DNA from 4 places in the Sinomonas soli genome. Region 2 is predicted to be linked to each of the others. Evidence: riboswitches for the same ligand, from Rfam matches in the RefSeq annotation. Region 2 holds a riboswitch; each other region holds the start of a gene.
The links. A riboswitch is a leader RNA that binds a small molecule or an ion and turns the genes downstream of it on or off. The one in region 2 is predicted to bind S-adenosylmethionine.
Positions count from the first base shown of each region.

Region 1: another riboswitch for S-adenosylmethionine. It lies ahead of sfnG (dimethylsulfone monooxygenase SfnG); the one in region 2 lies ahead of ACYVKZ_RS13535 (MFS transporter).
Region 3: another riboswitch for S-adenosylmethionine. It lies ahead of ACYVKZ_RS07430 (flavin reductase family protein); the one in region 2 lies ahead of ACYVKZ_RS13535 (MFS transporter).
Region 4: another riboswitch for S-adenosylmethionine. It lies ahead of ACYVKZ_RS09620 (DUF1737 domain-containing protein); the one in region 2 lies ahead of ACYVKZ_RS13535 (MFS transporter).

Region 1 covers NZ_BAAGSN010000006.1:390,509-394,711, forward strand. Annotated here, with positions in the region: gene ACYVKZ_RS07450 (ArsR/SmtB family transcription factor) at 1-249, shown strand, start outside; gene ACYVKZ_RS07455 (acyl-CoA dehydrogenase family protein) at 381-1,592, opposite strand; SAM riboswitch class I at 1,721-1,832, shown strand; gene sfnG (dimethylsulfone monooxygenase SfnG) at 1,889-3,112, shown strand; gene ACYVKZ_RS07465 (O-acetylhomoserine aminocarboxypropyltransferase/cysteine synthase family protein) at 3,112-4,203, shown strand, end outside.
Region 2 covers NZ_BAAGSN010000015.1:23,140-27,342, forward strand. Annotated here, with positions in the region: gene ACYVKZ_RS13530 (LLM class flavin-dependent oxidoreductase) at 1-482, opposite strand, end outside; gene ACYVKZ_RS13535 (MFS transporter) at 562-1,905, opposite strand; SAM riboswitch class IV at 1,944-2,059, opposite strand; gene ACYVKZ_RS13540 (response regulator) at 2,147-2,863, opposite strand; gene ACYVKZ_RS13545 (sensor histidine kinase) at 2,860-4,110, opposite strand; gene ACYVKZ_RS13550 (ABC-2 transporter permease) at 4,118-4,203, opposite strand, start outside.
Region 3 covers NZ_BAAGSN010000006.1:383,810-388,012, forward strand. Annotated here, with positions in the region: gene ACYVKZ_RS07415 (hypothetical protein) at 1-112, shown strand, start outside; gene ACYVKZ_RS07420 (DUF503 domain-containing protein) at 138-431, opposite strand; gene ACYVKZ_RS07425 (oxygenase MpaB family protein) at 557-1,468, opposite strand; gene ACYVKZ_RS07430 (flavin reductase family protein) at 1,562-2,044, opposite strand; SAM riboswitch class IV at 2,085-2,196, opposite strand; SAM riboswitch class I at 2,338-2,435, shown strand; gene acs (acetate--CoA ligase) at 2,443-4,203, shown strand, end outside.
Region 4 covers NZ_BAAGSN010000009.1:53,034-57,236, reverse strand. Annotated here, with positions in the region: gene ACYVKZ_RS09630 (PucR family transcriptional regulator) at 1-1,017, shown strand, start outside; gene ACYVKZ_RS09625 (glutaminase) at 1,014-1,973, shown strand; SAM riboswitch class IV at 2,086-2,195, shown strand; gene ACYVKZ_RS09620 (DUF1737 domain-containing protein) at 2,205-2,525, shown strand; gene ACYVKZ_RS09615 (rhodanese-like domain-containing protein) at 2,522-2,935, shown strand; gene ACYVKZ_RS09610 (O-succinylhomoserine sulfhydrylase) at 2,944-4,152, shown strand; gene ACYVKZ_RS09605 (SRPBCC family protein) at 4,158-4,203, shown strand, end outside.

The sequences.
Region 1 (4,203 bases), on a different contig from region 2:
GCCACGCGGGAGACGCGCGAATCCCCCGTCTCGCGGCTGCTCGGGCGCACGCGCGCACAGATCCTCGCGCAGCTGGACGTGCCGATGACGACGACGCAGCTCGCCTGCGCGCTCGACCTCGCCGCCGGGACGGTCAACGCTCACCTCAAGGTGCTCGCCGAGTCCGGACTGACCGAGCCGGTGCGCGCCGGGCGCGAGGTCTTCTACCAGCGCGGGCGGGTGGGCGAGGAGCTCCTCGCCCGGGCGTAGCACCGTTGAGGGGTCCATGGCACACCGTTGAGGGGTCTCTGGCAGGCACGGCGGAGAGACTCCACAAGCCCCGCCAGAGACCCCACAAGCCCCCGCCAGAGACCCCTCAGGAGGTGGGGGGGTGAGAGGGGTCAGCCGACGCGCGCCTCGCCGATGCTGTGCAGGGCCACGGGCGAGGTCCCGTTGACGAACCAGTCCCCGAGCCCGCGGGCCTTGAAGGCCACCGGGTTGTGCGTCGCGACGGTGCGGGCATTGCGCCAGTGCCGATCGAGCGCCTTGCCCCGGGACACCGCCGAGGCGCCCGCGGTGTCGAAGAGCTGCTGCGCGGCGTCGATCACGAGCGGCGGCACGGCCACCTGGGCGAGGTCGACGGCGACAGCTCCCCGCGCGTAGCGGTCCTCGGCAGGGGCATCGGGGCCGAGGGCGAGGGCGGCGTCGAGCTCGCGGGCCGCGGTTAGCACCGAGGACTCCGCGGCGAACGACTTCGCGGCAAGCTGCCCCACGAGGTTCAGGATGAGCGGATCCTCGCGGAACAGCTGCCCGGACCCAGTCGAGAACGTCCGGGTCCGCTTCGCCACGAGGGCCGACGCGTCGCGCACCACGGCCTTGCCGATCCCGGCGAGCACCGACAGGAGCATGAGCTGGAGGAACGCCGGCTCATGGGTCGTCGACTCGGTGCGCGGCACCACGTCCTCGGCCGGGACGGGAACGTCGCGGAACACGGCCGTTCCGGTGCCCGTCATCTGCTGGCCGAACCCGTCCCAGTCGTCGCGGATCTCCACGCCCGGGTGCCCGGTCGGCGCGACCGCGTACACCCGCGAAGCAGACCCCTCGGGGGAGGCCATGACGGCCACGAAGTCGGCGAAGGTCGTGCCGGTCGTGTAGTACTTCTCGCCGGTGAGGAGCCAGCCGCCGGGCGCCGGGACGAGCCGGGTGGCGACGGTGCCGAGGGCGTTCCCGGACCGCTCGGTCGCCGCATTGCCGAAGATGGCGCCCTCGACGACGCGCCCGAACCACCGCGCCCGGAACGCCTCGCCCTGCAGCGCGATCGTCTCGGTGAACGCGAAGTGCGAGCGCAGGAGATGGCCTACGGAGGAGTCCGCCGCGGAGAGGTCGACGAGCAGGCGGACGAGGGTCTCGACGGACACGCCGAAGCCGCCGTACTCGGCCGGCACCCGCAGTCGCCCGAACCCGGCCTCCCTGAGCCAGCCGATCTGCTCGAACGGCAGGGTCCTGGCCAGCTCGCGGTCGAGCGCGCCGTCCTCGATCCGCGCGAAGACCGGTGCGAAGCGCTCGGCGAGTTCCGCGTACGGGACCGAACCGCCCGCCGTCGTGCGTCCCATCAGTGCATTCCCCTCTCCGGCGGGCCGACCGGCGGGCGCGCCACCGAACAGTATTCGGCGAGGCGCGGGCCATCGCGAGTGTGACGAAATAATTTGCATCGTTACGCCTCCTCTGGCGACAATCGGAAGGACCATCCCGAGCGGCCGAGAGATCTGGATCTGTGACGCCGCAGCAACCCTGGCCCCGACGTCGGACGACGGCGGCGGAGCCAAAGGTGCTACTGCCAGAAGCGATGGTGAGTGCTATGGAGCCTCGGCCCGAGCCCCACGTCGCGCCTGCACGTAAGGAGCGCACTATGTCCTTGTCTGGGATCGACCTCGAGACCCCGCTGAAGTTCGCCTACTGGGTCCCCAACGTCTCCGGCGGCCTCGTCGTCTCGACCATCGAGCAGCGGACCAACTGGGAGTTCGAGTACAACCGGAAGCTCGCCCGCATCGCGGAGGACTCGGGCTTCGAGTACGCCCTGACGCAGACCCGCTACGCGGCGAGCTACGGCGCGGACAAGCAGCACGAGGCCACCTCGTTCAGCCTCGCACTGCTCATGGCCACCGAGCGGCTCAAGGTCATCTCGGCGGTGCACCCGGGCATGTGGCACCCGGGCGTGCTCGCGAAGTTCATCATCACCGCGGACCACCTCTCCGGCGGCCGCGCGGCCGTGAACGTGGTCTCCGGCTGGCTCAAGGACGAGTTCGTGAACTTCGGCCTCGAGTGGCTCGAGCACGACGAGCGCTACGTCCGCACCGAGGAGTTCATCAACGCCCTCCGCGGCCTGTGGACGCAGAAGGACTACTCGCAGTCGGGCAAGTACTACAACATCTCCGACTTCACGCTGAACCCGGCCCCGGTGGACGTCCCGGGCCGCCCGCACCCGGAGATCTTCTTCGGCGGCAACTCGACGGCCGCGCAGGCCGCCGCCGGCCGCACCGCCGACTGGTACTTCTCCAACGGCCGCGACATCGAGGGCTTCAAGGAGAACATCGCGGGCGTCCTGGCCGCCGCCAGGGACGGCCGCACCGCCCCGGCCGCGCCCCGGTTCGGCCTCAACGGCTTCGTGATCGCCCGCGACACGGAGAAGGAGGCCCAGGACACGCTCCGCGAGATCATCGCCAAGGCCCACCGCCCGGCCGTGGAGGGCTTCGCCGCCGCCGTCAAGGAGGCCGGCCAGTCCACCAAGGACGGCAAGGGCATGTGGGAGGACTCCACGTTCGAGGACCTCGTCCAGTACAACGACGGCTTCCGCACCAAGCTCATCGGTACCCCGGAGCAGATCGCCGAGCGGATCGTCGAGTACAAGAAGATCGGCGTGAACCTGTTCCTCACCGGCTACCTGCACTTCCAGGAGGAGCTCGAGGCGTTCGGCCGCGACGTCCTGCCGATCGTGCGCGAGCTCGAGGCGGACCTCGCCCGGGCGAACGGCACCGAGCTGCGCACCGATCTGCTCCCCGTCACGAAGTACGACGGCGCCGGCCGCCACCGCGCGGACCTCGCCGGGGCGGACCTCGCCGAGGCGAGCGCCTGATGGCGGAGCGCCAGTTCGGGTTCCGCACCCGCGCCCTGCACGCCGGCGGGACGCCCGACGCCGAGCACGGCGCCCGGGCGGTGCCGATCTACCAGTCGACCTCGTTCGTGTTCAAGGACTCGGACGACGCCGCCAACCTGTTCGCGCTGCAGAAGTACGGCAACATCTACTCCCGCATCGGCAACCCGACCGTCGCGGCGTTCGAGGAGCGCATCGCCTCGCTCGAGGGCGGCATCGGCGCGGTCGCGACGTCGTCCGGCATGGCCGCGGAGTTCATCACGTTCGCCGCGCTCACCCAGGCCGGGGACCACATCGTCGCCTCCTCCAAGCTCTACGGCGGCACGATCACCCAGCTCGACGTGACGCTGCGCCGCTTCGGGGTCGAGACCACGTTCGTGGACTCGACCGATCCGGCCGCCTTCGAGGCGGCCCTGCGCGAGAACACCAAGGCCGTGTACACCGAGGTGGTGGCCAACCCCTCCGGTGACATCGCCGACCTGGCAGGCCTCGCCGCCGTCGCCCATGAGCACGGCGTGCCGCTCGTGGTCGACTCGACGCTGACCCCGCCGTATATCCTGCGGCCCATCGAGCACGGGGCGGACATCGTGATCCACTCGGCCACGAAGTTCCTCGGCGGCCACGGCACCACGCTCGGCGGCGTGGTGGTCGAGTCCGGCACGTTCGACTGGGGCAACGGGAAGTTCCCGTCCATGACCGAGCCGGTCCCGAGCTACGGCAACGTCTCGTGGTGGGGCAACTTCGGCGAGTACGGGTTCCTCACCAAGCTGCGCTCCGAGCAGCTGCGCGACATCGGCCCGTCCCTGTCCGCGCAGTCCGCGTTCCAGCTCCTGCAGGGCGTCGAGACGCTCCCGCAGCGCATGGACGCGCACCTCGCCAACGCCCGGCGCGTCGCCGAGTGGCTCGAGGCCGACCCGCGCGTGACGTACGTGAACTACGCGGGCCTGCCCTCGCACCCGCAGCACGAGTACGCGAAGGAGCTCCTCCCGCTCGGCGTGGGCTCCGTGTTCAGCTTCGGCGTGAAGGGCGGCCGCGAGGCCGGCGCCCGGTTCATCGAGGCCCTCCAGCTCGCC
Region 2 (4,203 bases):
GCCCGGTCGTACCGCTCGTCGTGCGGCACCTGCGTGTCGAGGCCGAGGTTCCGCGCCGCCGACTCCTGGTACGAGGTGACGATGTTCCACGCGAGCCGGCCGCCGGTGAGGTGGTCGAGCGTGCCGAACCTGCGGGCCAGCAGGTACGGGTGGTCGTAGGTGACCGAGGCGGTGACGCCGAAGCCGAGCCGCTCGGTCGCCGCCGCCAGCGCGGACACGATCAGCAGCGGGTCGAGGGCCGGGTACTGCACCCCACCGCGCACGGCGGCGTCGGCGCTGCCGCCGTAGACGTCGTACTGCCCGAGCACGTCCGCGAAGAAGATCCCGTGGAAGCCGCCGTCCTCGAGGGCCTTGGCGAGCTGCGTCCAGTAGCCGAGCTCGGCGAAGCGGTGGGCCTGCGAGTCGGGGTGCCGCCACAGGCCCGGCGACTGGTGCACCGGCACGAGCATCTCGAACGCATTCAGGAGCAGGGGCTTGGTCATGGGGTTCCTTCCGGGTTCGGGTGCGGTGGGCCGGGGCGGCGGCCGGCGGGCGGGTCTGCGGACGACGGCGGCCGGCGCCTCAGGCGCCCGCCCCGCCCTCCGCCGTGGCCGGCTGGGCGGCGCGCCGGCCGACCGGGTCCTTGGCGGCGAGTGCGGCCACGGTGGTGAGGACGCCGAGGACGGCGAACCAGCCGCACACAAGCCACGGCGTCCCGCCGCCGGCCTGGAGCAGGGCCGCGGCGACGAGCGGGGTGACGGCCGCGGAGAGCACGGTGCCGACCTGGTAGCCGAAGGACACCCCCGAGTAGCGCAGCTCGGTGGGGAACTGCTCGGCGAACCACGCGGCCTGCGGGCCGTAGATCGCATCGTGCAGGATATTCATCCCCACGAGCAGCACGAGCGGCAGGAAGGTCAGGCTGCCGTGGTCGAGGAACCAGAAGAACGGCCAGATGAGCACCACCACGCCCGCGGACGCAGCGACGGCGATGCGCCGGCGCCCGACGCGGTCCGAGAGCCAGCCCCAGAAGGGCCCCGAGAGCAGGCCGATGGCGGAGACGATGAGGATCGCGGCCAGGCCCGAGGTGGTGTCGTGGCGGCGGTCCTTGAGGTAGCCGAGGATGTACACGGTCATGAGCGTGTAGATGGCGGGCTGGACGAGGCGCATGCCGATGGTCACGAGGATCCCGCGCGGGTGCTCGCGCAGCACGCGCGCCACGGGGCGGGCCACGATGCCCTCGGAGTCCTTGACGGCCGTGAACTCCTCCGCGTCGGTCACGCCCAGGCGGATCCAGAGGCCGATGAGGACGAGGACGCCGGAGAGGAGGAACGGCAGCCGCCAGCCGAATGACTGGAACTGCTCGGGCGTGAGGAAGGCCTGGGTGAGCGCGTACGCGCCGGTGGCCAGGAGCATGCCGGCCGCCGAGCCGACCTGCGTGAACGAGCCGAACAGGCCCTTCCGCCCGGCCGGGGCGTGCTCGACCGAGAGCAGCGCGGAGCCGCCCCACTCGGCGCCGGCAGAGAGGCCCTGGATGAGCCGGAGTACCACGAGTCCCGCCACGGCGAGGATGCCGATGGAGGCATAGTTCGGCAGGACGCCGATGAGGGTGGAGGCGATGCCCATGGTCAGCAGGGAGGCCACGAGTAGGGCCTTGCGGCCGATCCGGTCCCCGAGGTGGCCGGAGATGACGCCGCCGAGGGGCCGCGCGATGAACCCGACCGCGTAGGTGGCGAATGAGGCCAGGACGCCGACGAGCGGGCTCGCGTCGGGGAAGAACTGCTTGTTGAACACGAGGGCCGAGGCCGTGCCGTAGAGGTAGAAGTCGTACCACTCGATGGTGGTGCCGACGAACGCGGAGGCGAGGATGCGGCGCTTGGCGCGCAGGGCGCTGCCGAGTCCCGGCTCGGTTCTCAGGAGGGTGGCCATGGAGGTCCTCTTCGGGTCGCGGCGCGAGGCTCGCTCAGGCGCCATACTTACGACGCCGGGGTCCCCGCGCCGTCGAATCCTCACCTGGGGCACCCCACTACAGCCGGAGGGTTGCCGTCCGGCAAGCCAGGGCTTGTTGCCGGAACTCTTGATTCTTCGCCCAGTCTGCCGGTGGGCTGCCCGCGGGACGAAAACGCGCCCGTCACGGAGGTTCACACAGGCCCCACCCGCCGTCTGGAGTTCAGTAGTCGGGGTTGCTCGGGATGATGAGCCCGGTCTCGTACCCGTAGACCACGGCCTGGACCCGGTCGCGCAGGTGCAGCTTCGTGAGGATCCGGCGCACATGGCTCTTCACAGTCGCCTCGGAGAGGAAGAACCGGTGCGCGATCTCAGCGTTGCTCAGGCCCTCGCAGATCGCCCGCAGGACCTCGAGCTCGCGTGGCGTCAGATCCTTCAGCAGGGGGTCCGGCGCGGTCCCCCCGTTGCCGCGCGCGGGCGCGCCGGCGCTGCGGACGTAGGTCTCGAGGAGGCGCTGGGTCACGCGGGGGCTCACGACGGCGTCCCCGCTCGCCACAAGGCGCACGGCCTGGACGAGTTCAGCCGGGGCCACGTCCTTGAGGAGGAACGCCGAGGCCCCGGCCTGGAGGCCGGAGAAGGCGTACTCATCGAGGTCGAACGTGGTGAGGATGATGACCCGGGCGGCGCTGTGGGCGGCCGCGATGCGGCGGGTTGCCTCGATGCCGTCCATGACGGGCATGCGCACGTCCATGAGCACGACGTCGGGCCGCAGCGATTCGGTGAGCTTTACGGCCTCGGCGCCGTTGCCCGCCTCGCCGACTACCTCGAGGTCCTCCTCGGACTCGAGGACGAGCCGGAAGCCCATCCGCAGGAGGGGCTGGTCGTCGACGAGGAGGAGCCGCAGGGACCCCTCGCCGTGCTGGTGTTCCGTCTCGCTCATGCGTCCCCCTCCGCCCGGTGCTGCTCGTCCCCATGCTGCTCGTCCCAGTGCAGCTCGGTCTCCACGGTCCATCCTCCCCCGGCCCGCGGTCCGGCGCGGAGGGTGCCGCCGTACAGCGCCGCGCGCTCGCGCATCCCCGCGATGCCGCCGCCCGTCCCGAGGCGGGGCTGCGCGCCGTCGGCCGCCGCGCCGTCGTTCTCGACCCGGATCCGCACGGTGCTGCCCTCCCTCGCCAGCCCGACCTCGGCGCGGGAGACACCGCGCCCGTACCGGAGCGCATTGGTCAGGGATTCCTGGACGATCCGGTAGACGGCGAGCTGGAAGGCCGGGTCCTTGGGCGGCGCGGCCCCGGTGAGGGTGAGGACGGCGGTGAGGCCGGCGGTCCGGAAGCCCGCGACGAGCGACTGGAGGCTCTCGGTCCCGGGGGCCGGGGCGAGGCTCGGGCCCGCCGCGGGCTCACGGAGCACCCCGAGGACGCGGCGCATGTCCGCCAGCGCTGTGCGCCCCGTCCGGGACAGCTCGCCGAGCACCTCCTGGGCGCGGTCCGGGTCCTTGGCGGCGATCTTCGCGGCGCCGTCGCTGAGGGCGACCATGACCGTGAGCGAGTGCGCGACGACGTCGTGCATCTCGCGGGCGATCCGGTTGCGCTCCTGGACCGAGGCCAGCTCGGCCCTGCGCATGGCCCACGCTCGGATCTCGGCCTGGTGCTCCCGGGTGCCGCGGACCCACGCCCCGAGACCGGTCGCGAGGACGTCCATCAGCAGCACGGAGACCGCCGCCACCAGGCCCACATAGCGGGCGTTCTCCGACGCCGCGGGCCCGCGGGGGCTGTAGACGAAGGCGTAGTAGGCCGAGGCGGGGACCGAGGCGAGCACGGAGGCGCCGAAGGCGATGAGTGCCGGGGCAGAGGCGGCCACGGCGTAGAGGGCGAAGAAGATCGCCGCGCTCATGACCGAACTGTTCGGGGACTGGTAGAGCAGGGCGGCGTCGATCGCGACGGTCACCACCAGCACGGCCCACGGCGACCGCCGCCGGCCCAGCAGGGCAGCCTGCTGGAGGGCCAGCAGGGCGAACTGCCACCAGTTCCCGTGGAGCGCGTACTCGGCGAAGAGCGGGGCCGCGAGGAACACGGCCGCGGCGACGACGATCCAGTCCATCGCCACCGGACGGTCCGCCAGGTACGCGCGGACGCGGCCCCGCCGTGGCGGGACCGCGAGGGCGAGCGCCTGCGCGCCGGGAGAGTGCACGGTCCTCCTAGACGTCCCGCTGCCTGAGCGTGGTGAAGGCAGCGAAGAGGAGCACCACCACGTAGGCGACGATGACCAGCGTGCCCTGCCAGG
Region 3 (4,203 bases), on a different contig from region 2:
CGCGTGGGGATCCTTCGCCCGCTCCAAGGTGCGGGCGGCGCGGGTGTCTGCGATGGCGGTCGCGGGGGTCGCCCTGAGCGCGCTGCACGTGCTCATGCTCTTCGTGCGCTGACCGTCTGCAGTCCGGGCCCGCTCGGTCAGTCGTCGCTGCGCGCCTCGCGCCGGCGGGCGCTGAGCAGCTCGGCCTCCGGGCGCCCGGCGACGAAGCGTTCGACGGCGTCGAGCACCTCCACCGCGTGCGCCCGGTCCGCGCTCACGAGGGCGGCGCCGATCAGCGCCCGCCGATGCAGGTCCAGGTCCCCGACCTCGGCCGCGGAGAGATCGAACCGGCGGCGCAGCTCCGCGACGATCGGCCGCACCAGGGAGCGCTTCTCCTTGAGCGAGTGCACGTCGCCGAGGAGCAGGTCGAATTCGATCCAGGCGATCCACATGCGCCCATTGTCCAGCGGGGAACACCCGCGCTGTAGGGACATGACCCCTCAACGCTGGGACATGACCCCTCAACCCTAGGGGGCCGGGGGTGGGGACGCCGGGGATGGGTACCGCGGGGAGGGCCTCAGAGGACGCCTAGGCGGGCGAGGCGCCTCCGGGCGGCGGCCTCGCTCGGCGCCATCGGGCCGAGGGCACGGCCGACGACGCCGAGCGTCGCCTTCGCGGCGCCGGCCAGCGGCAGCGGCACGGGCCCGAGCCGGGGGCGCGAGAGCCCCAGCAGCTCCAGATGCCGCGGCGGAAGCGTGTCGAGGACCGCGCCGAAGAGCAGCGCGTAGCCGGGCTTCAGGAGCGGATCGAGCGGCGGCCGCCGGATGAAGGCGACCACGTCGTCGACGCGGGGTCCGCCGGAGAGCTGCCCCGCGGCGTCGTACGCCCTGATGCGGTCGGCGAGGGCCGCCTCGGTGCGGGGCGGGTCCGCGATGCCCATGAGCTCGCCGGCCGTGGCCCACTCCGCCACGTACCGGTCGGCGCCGCCGGGAACGGGCCCGTGGAAGGCCTCGTAGCTGCGCAGGAACGCGTCGGTGAAGGCGATGTGGACCCACTCGGCCAGGGCCGGATCGTTGGCGGAGTACTGCTCATAGTCGCCGCGCGGGGACACGTAGGTGCCGGTCACCGGCTCGTGAATCCGGCGCACCCACGCGCAGGCGGCCTTCGCGGCCGCGGTGTCGCCGTACGTCACGGAGAAGATCCAGCGGATGGTCCCGGCGAGGCGGCCGAGGGGGTCCGCGCGGTAGTTGGAATGGTCCACGACGCCGGCCAGGACGCCGGGATGGAGGGCTTGGGTGAGCAGGGCCCGGATGCCCGCGGCGATCGTGGACATCGAGCCATGCACCGCCCAGACGGTGGAGTCAGGCGGGAAGAAGCCCGCGTCGTCGCCGTCCTCGAGCGCGGTCTCCCACGCCGGGACGGTCTCCGACTCGCCGGCGAAGGTCAGACGGAGGCGCTGCCGCAGCGGCCCGAGCACATCGAGGGACACCCCTCCAGAGTACGTCGCGGTACGGGTGTGCCGGGGCCCCCTCCGTAGAGGCGGAGCCGGGGCCCCGGCAGCCCGTGGCTGTACGCCGTCGGCCTACTTCGCCCAGTACACGTGGTTGGTCAGGGGGAGGAAGCCGTCCTGGTCCGAGATGCTGGCCACCTCGCCGATCAGGATGACGTGGTCCCCTGCGTCCACCCGCTGCCAGAGACGACACTCAACGCGCGGGACATCGTGGGCCACGATCGGGGAACCCAGCACGCCGGGCTCCCAGGCGAGGCCCGCGAACTTGTCCGTCCCCTTCGCCGCGAACCGCTGCACGAGGTCCCGGCGGGACTCGGACAGGATGTGCACGGCGTAGTTTTCGGTGCTGATCCAGGTCGCGAACGAGCTCGACTTCTTGTCCACCGCCCACGAGACGAGCGGCGGATCCAGGCTGATCGACGTGAACGAGTTGCTCACGAGGCCGGCGAGGGTGCCGCCGTCCGAGGTGGTGATGACGGCGATCCCCGTGGCCCAGCACCCCATGGCGCGGCGCAGGTCGGCACCGGTCACAAGGTCGAGCGGGGTCGCAGTCATGGGTTCCTCCAGCGAAACGGCCGGACGCCCGCGGTCCCGGGCGCCGTACTTGCCGCGGATGTCCACCGCGGCCGGATCCTCATCTGGGGCACCCCACTACGGGAGAGGGTTGCCGCCCGGCCAGCCAGAGCTACGCGCCGGGACTCTTGATCCTGTCTTCCACCCTACGGAAGGCGCCTCGGGGGCGTCCACCATCCGCCGCCGGAGGGGGACACAGAACGAAACATTGATGTTTGTTACGCGGTGGCCGCGCCCTCTTTTGCCCCACTTGCGCCGGGCGCGCAACAGTGAGGTGACCATCCCGAGCGGCTGAGAGACCTGGCTCCCTGACGCCGCAGCAACCATGGCCCCGCCCGCGGGACACCGGTGCTACCGCCAGGACCGATGGAGCGAGAACCATGACTTCTGTCCTCGAGACCCACACGCCTGCCTCCGCCGCGGAGGCCGCCCCGCAGACGGATCCCGGACGCATCGCGTTCTGGGAGGACGCCGCGCGGCGCCTCACATGGGAACGGGGATGGGACACCGCCCACACCTGGGTGCCCGCGGACGCCGAGGCGGACGAGCCGCCCGTGATCCGCTGGTTCGAGGGCGGGACCCTGAACGCCGCCGTGAACTGCGCCGACCGGCATGTGGCCGCCGGGCGCGGTGACAAGGTCGCCCTGCACTTCGAGGGCGAGCCCGGCGACCGCGTCACCGTCACCTACGCGGACCTGGCGCGCCGGGTCGCCCAGGCCGCGAACGCGCTGCTCGCGCTCGGCGTCGGCAAAGGCGACCGCGTGGTCATCTACCTGCCCGTGCTCGTCGAGACCGTGGTGATCACGCTCGCGTGCGCCCGGATCGGCGCGGTGCACTCGCTCGTGTTCGGCGGCTTCTCCGCCGAAGCCCTGCGCTTCCGGGTCGAGGACACCGGCGCGAAGCTGCTCGTCACCACCGATGGCCAGCACCGCCGCGGCACCGCCGTGCCGGTCAAGGACAATGCCGACGCCGCGGTGCGCGGCGGAGCGGCCGGCGGGGACAACGCCGTCGAACATGTCCTGGTGATCCGCCGGACGGGCTCCGAGATCGCGTGGACGCCGGGTCGCGACGTGTGGTGGCACGAGCTCGTCGACGCGCAGCCGGACACGCACGAGGCGGAGGCGTTCGACGCCGAGACGCCGCTGTTCATCATGTACACCTCCGGGACCACGGGGAAGCCCAAGGGCCTGGTCCACACGACCGGCGGCTACCTCACGCAGGCGTCATGGAGCCACGAGTACCTCTTCGCGAACCCGGACCCGACGCTGCGGGACGCGGACGTGCACTGGTGCACCGCGGACCTCGCCTGGGTCACGGCGCACACCTACGAGATCTACGGCCCGCTCTCCAACGGCGTCACGCAGGTGATCTTCGAGGGCACACCCAACACGCCGCACCCGGGCCGCCACTTCGAGATCATCCAGCGCTACGGCGTCACAAGCTACTACACCGCGCCCACCCTGGTGCGTTCCCTCATGGGCTGGTTCCCGGACGGGGTGCCCGCGGAGTACGACTTCTCCTCGGTCCGGGTCTGCGGCACCGTGGGCGAGGCGGTCAACCCGGAGGCGTGGCGGTGGCTGCGCTCGACGGTCGGCCGCGGCGAGGCGCCGATGGTGGACACGTGGTGGCAGTCCGAAACCGGCTCGACGGTGCTGTCGCCGCGGCAGACGGCGACGACGTTCAAGCCCGGGTGTGCCACTACGGCGCTGCCCGGCCTCGCCACGGCCATCGTGGACGACGCCGGCACCCCGGTCCCGCCGGGCGTGCAGGGGAACATCGTGGTCACCGCGACCGGTCCCGCCATGGCGCGGACGGTCTGGGGCAATCCCCAGCGGTACCTGGACTCCTACTGGCGCAAGTACGCCGCTCAGGGCTGGTTCTTGGCCGGCGACGGCGCGAAGTACGACGCCGACGGCGACACCTGGATCCTCGGCCGCACCGACGACGTCCTCAACGTCTCGGGGCACCGGCTCTCCACGATCGAGATCGAGTCGGCGCTCGTCTCGCATCCGGCCGTGGTCGAGGCGGGCGTCTGCCCCGTGGCGGATGCGGTGACGGGGCATGCGGTGGCGGCATTCGTCGTCGTCAATCCGGACGCGGCGGCGGCACTCGAGACGGACCTGGCCACGGCCCTGCGCGCG
Region 4 (4,203 bases), on a different contig from region 2:
GCCTACCGCGAGATGCACCGCAGCCGCGGCGTCGTCCGCGTGCCGGCCAGCCCCGACCAGCAGCTGCGCGAGCGGGCCGCGATCGCCATCTTCGCCGGCGAGCGGATCATGGGCTACATCTGGCTCCAGGAGACCGGCTCGGGCTTCGGCGACGACGTGGTCTACGCGCTGACGGGCGCGGCCCGGCGCGCGGCATCGGAACTGATCCGCTACCGGAACCAGCAGTCGGTCACCATGCACGAGGACCGGATCGGCCGTCTGCTGTCTGGCCCGGCAGAGGCAGCCGCGGCCGCCAGGACCCTCGGCGTGGCGGTCGACACGCCCTCGTGCCTGCTCCTGGTCGGCCTGTCCCGCCCCGACGCCCTCGCCGAGGACGCCGAACTCGTCCACGGGCAGCTCGCCGACCTCGTCGCGCTGCACGCCGCCGCGTTCAAGGCGTCCTCGATCGTGGGGCAGCACGAGGGCCACACGGCCGTGGTGGTGCCCAGCCTGGCCCCGCGCACGGCCACCGCCGCGCTGCGCTCGCTCGCGGGCCTGATCGTAGCGGACGCGCGCCGCCATCTGGGGGCCGTGGCCTTCGTGGCCATCGGCCGGATCGTCCCCGGCGTGGCCACGCTGCACGGCTCCCGGGCGGAGGCGGCGGCCGTCCTGGACTGCCTCGTGCGCGACGGCGGCCTGCAGGTCGCGTCGATCGAGGACGTCGAGACCGAGGTCCTCCTCCACGAGGCCATCGCCCGCTTCGCCTCCTCCGGATTCAGGCACCGCGCGCTCACGGACCTCCTGCTGACCGACGCGGAGCTCGCGGAGACGCTCGAGAGCTACTTCAGGGCCTCGATGGACGTCTCCGCCTGCGCCCAGGCCATGCAGGTCCACAGGAACACCGTCTACTACCGGGTCGGCAAGGCCGAGCGCCTCACCGGCCTGGACCTCGGCAACCCCGCCCACGCCACGATCGCCCAGCTCCACCTGGGCCTGTGGCACCGCGGCGAGCTCGACGGCGCCGGGAGCGGGCGATGAGCGGCGGCCCGGCCCTCCTCCAGGCCCGGCGCAGCGCCGGAGTCGACCCCGACGCGCTCGGCGGCCTCCTCCAGGACCTCGTCCACGAGTTCCGTCCCACCCGCGTCCAGGGCTCTGTCCCCGGCCACATCCCGCATCTGGCCGCAGCCGACTTCAGGCACTTCGGCATCGCCGTGGCCATGGTCTCGGGAGAGGTCCTCACGGCCGGGGATGCCGGGGAGCCGTTCCTGATCCAGAGCATCTCGAAGGTGTTCTCGCTGGCCCTGGCCCTCGGGCACGAGGACGGCCCGGGCCTGTGGTCCCGGGTCCTCCGCGAGCCCTCGGGGACCGCCTTCAACTCGCTCGTCCAGCTCGAGGCCGAGGGGGGCATCCCCCGCAATCCCTTCATCAATGCGGGCGCGCTCGTGGTCACCGACCACCTCCTCGACGCCTTCCCGGATGCCAGCGACCAGGTGCTCGGGCTGCTCTCCGGCCCGGCCGGAGGGGGCGCGGTGCATGCGGAGGCCTTCGAATCCGAGTTGGCCAGGAGCGAGCGGAACTTCGCCCTGGCCCACTTCCTCGCCGACCTCGGCAACCTCCGCAATCGCCCCAGCGATGTGGTCCGCCACTACGTCCGCCAGTGCTCGATCGAGATGTCCTGCGCCGATGTGGCCCGCGCGGGCCTCTTCCTGGCCAACGACGGCGTCGGCCCCTCGGGGAGGGTCGTCTCCGCCTCGGCCGCCAAGCGGATCGGCGCCGTCATGCTCACGTGCGGGATGTACGACGCCGCCGGGGAGTTCGCCTACCGCGTCGGGCTGCCCAGCAAGAGCGGGGTGGGCGGCGGCATCCTCACCGTGGTGCCCGGCGTCTGCTCCATCTGCGTGTGGAGCCCGCGCCTCGATGCCCACGGCAACTCCCTCGCGGGCACCGCCGCCCTCGCGGAGCTCGCCGACCGCACCGGCTGGTCCATCTTCTGACCCTCCACGGTGGGCGCTCCGGACCGCGCGGGGCCGCCCGAATCGGCATATTGCCAATCGTTACCGCAGTCCCATGGTCGGCCACGGTGCCCCGTGCTACGTTCGATCGAAGAGTAATGAGCGCCAGTGCCAAGCCCTGACTTAGCTGGCCGGCAACCCTCCAGGCGGCGGGGTGCCTCAGGTGACTACTCGGCATTCGTTCTCGATACGCAAGCCCGAAGGAGCCCCGTCATGCCCGATACTGCGACCGAGCAGACCGCGGCGGCAGCCGCGACCACTCCGCTCAACGACCCGGCGGCCCCCGGCGGGCCCGCCGAGGAGAAGCTGGCCTACCGGCTCCTGACCGGCCCGGACACCCGCGAGTTCTGCGCCAAGATCTCCCAGGCCCTCGCCGACGGGTACGTGCTCCACGGCAGCCCCGCCGCGACCTTCAACGGCACGGACGTCATCGTGGCCCAGGCCGTGGTCCTGCCCCACACGGTGGCCCGCGCAGACGCCGCGGTGGCCTCCGCCGTCGACTCCCTTGAGTACGAGGGCGAGGGCCACGCGTGAGCTACGCCGGCGACCTCACCCCCGAGGAGGCCTGGGCCAAGCTCGCGAGCGGCGAGGCCGTGCTCGTGGACGTGCGCACCGAGGAGGAGTGGGCCCACGTGGGCATCCCCGACACCAAGGGCACCGAGAACGATCCGCTCTTCATCCCCTGGGTGTTCGAGGGCGGGATCCCCAACCCGGACTTCGTCATGGAGCTCGAACTCCAGGGCCCCGACGACAGGACCACCCCGCTGCTGTTCCTGTGCCGCTCGGGCCACCGCTCCGCGGCCGCGGCCGCCGTCGCCACCAACCTCGGGTTCACCGCCTACAGCGTCCTCGAGGGCTTCGAGGGCGTGCCCGGGCCCGACGGCGAGCGGACCGTGAACGGCTGGAAGAACCGCGGGCTGCCGACCAACCTTGGACAGGACTGAAGACTTCCGTGAGCTTTGACATCAACGCCGCCGGCTGGAGCGAGGACACGCAGGCGGTGCGGGGCGGACTCCTGCGCACCGAGTTCCAGGAGACCTCCGAGGCGCTCTTCCTCACCTCCGGGTTCGTCTACCCCTCCGCCGAGGCCGCCGAGCGGGCCTTCACCGGCGAGGAGGAGCGGTTCGTCTACTCGCGCTACGGCAACCCCTCGGTCGCGACCTTCCAGGAGCGGCTCCGGCTGCTCGAGGGCACCGAGGCGTGCTTCGCGACCGCGTCCGGGATGTCCGCGGTGTTCACCGCGCTGGCGGCCCTGCTGGGAGCCGGGGACCGGGTCGTCGCGGCGCGCAGCCTGTTCGGCTCGTGCTTCGTGATCCTCAATGAGATCCTCCCCCGCTGGGGCGTCGAGACGGTGTTCGTGGACGGCCCCGATCTGGACCAGTGGCGCGAGGCGCTCTCGCGGCCCGCCACCGCCGTGTTCTTCGAGTCCCCGTCGAATCCGATGCAGGAGCTCGTGGACATCCAGGCCGTCGCGGACCTCGCGCATGCCGCGGGCGCGAAGGTCGTCGTCGACAACGTCTTCGCCACCCCCCTGCTCCAGCGCAGCCTCGACTTCGGCGCCGACGTCATCGTGTACTCCGGCACCAAGCACATCGACGGTCAGGGCCGCGTGCTCGGCGGCGCCGTGCTCGGCACGAAGGAGTTCATCGACGGGCCGGTGAAGAACCTCATGCGCCACACGGGCCCCGCGCTCTCGGCCTTCAACGCCTGGGTGCTCTCCAAGGGCCTGGAGACGATGGGGCTGCGCGTGCGGCACTCCTCGGCGAGTGCCCTCGCGATCGCCGAATGGCTCGAGGCGCGGCCCGAGGTCCGCTGGGTCAAGTACCCGCATCTCGCCTCGCACCCGCAGTACGAGCTCGCGAAGAAGCAGATGAGCGCCGGCGGAACCGTCATCACCTTCGAGCTGGATGCCCCCGAGGGCCGGGGCAAGGAGGCGGCCTTCCGCCTCCTCAACGGGCTGCAGGTCATCGACATCTCCAACAACCTCGGCGACTCGAAGTCCCTCATCACCCACCCCGCTACGACGACCCACCGGGCCATGGGCCCTGAGGGGCGCGCGGCGATCGGGCTCGGCGACGGCGTGCTGCGGCTCTCGGTGGGGCTCGAGGACGTCGGAGACCTGATCGGGGACCTCGAGCGGGCGCTCACCCACGGCGGCTGAGCGGCGTGCGGCACTTCGAGATCGTCATCACCACGCCCCTCTCCGCCCGCG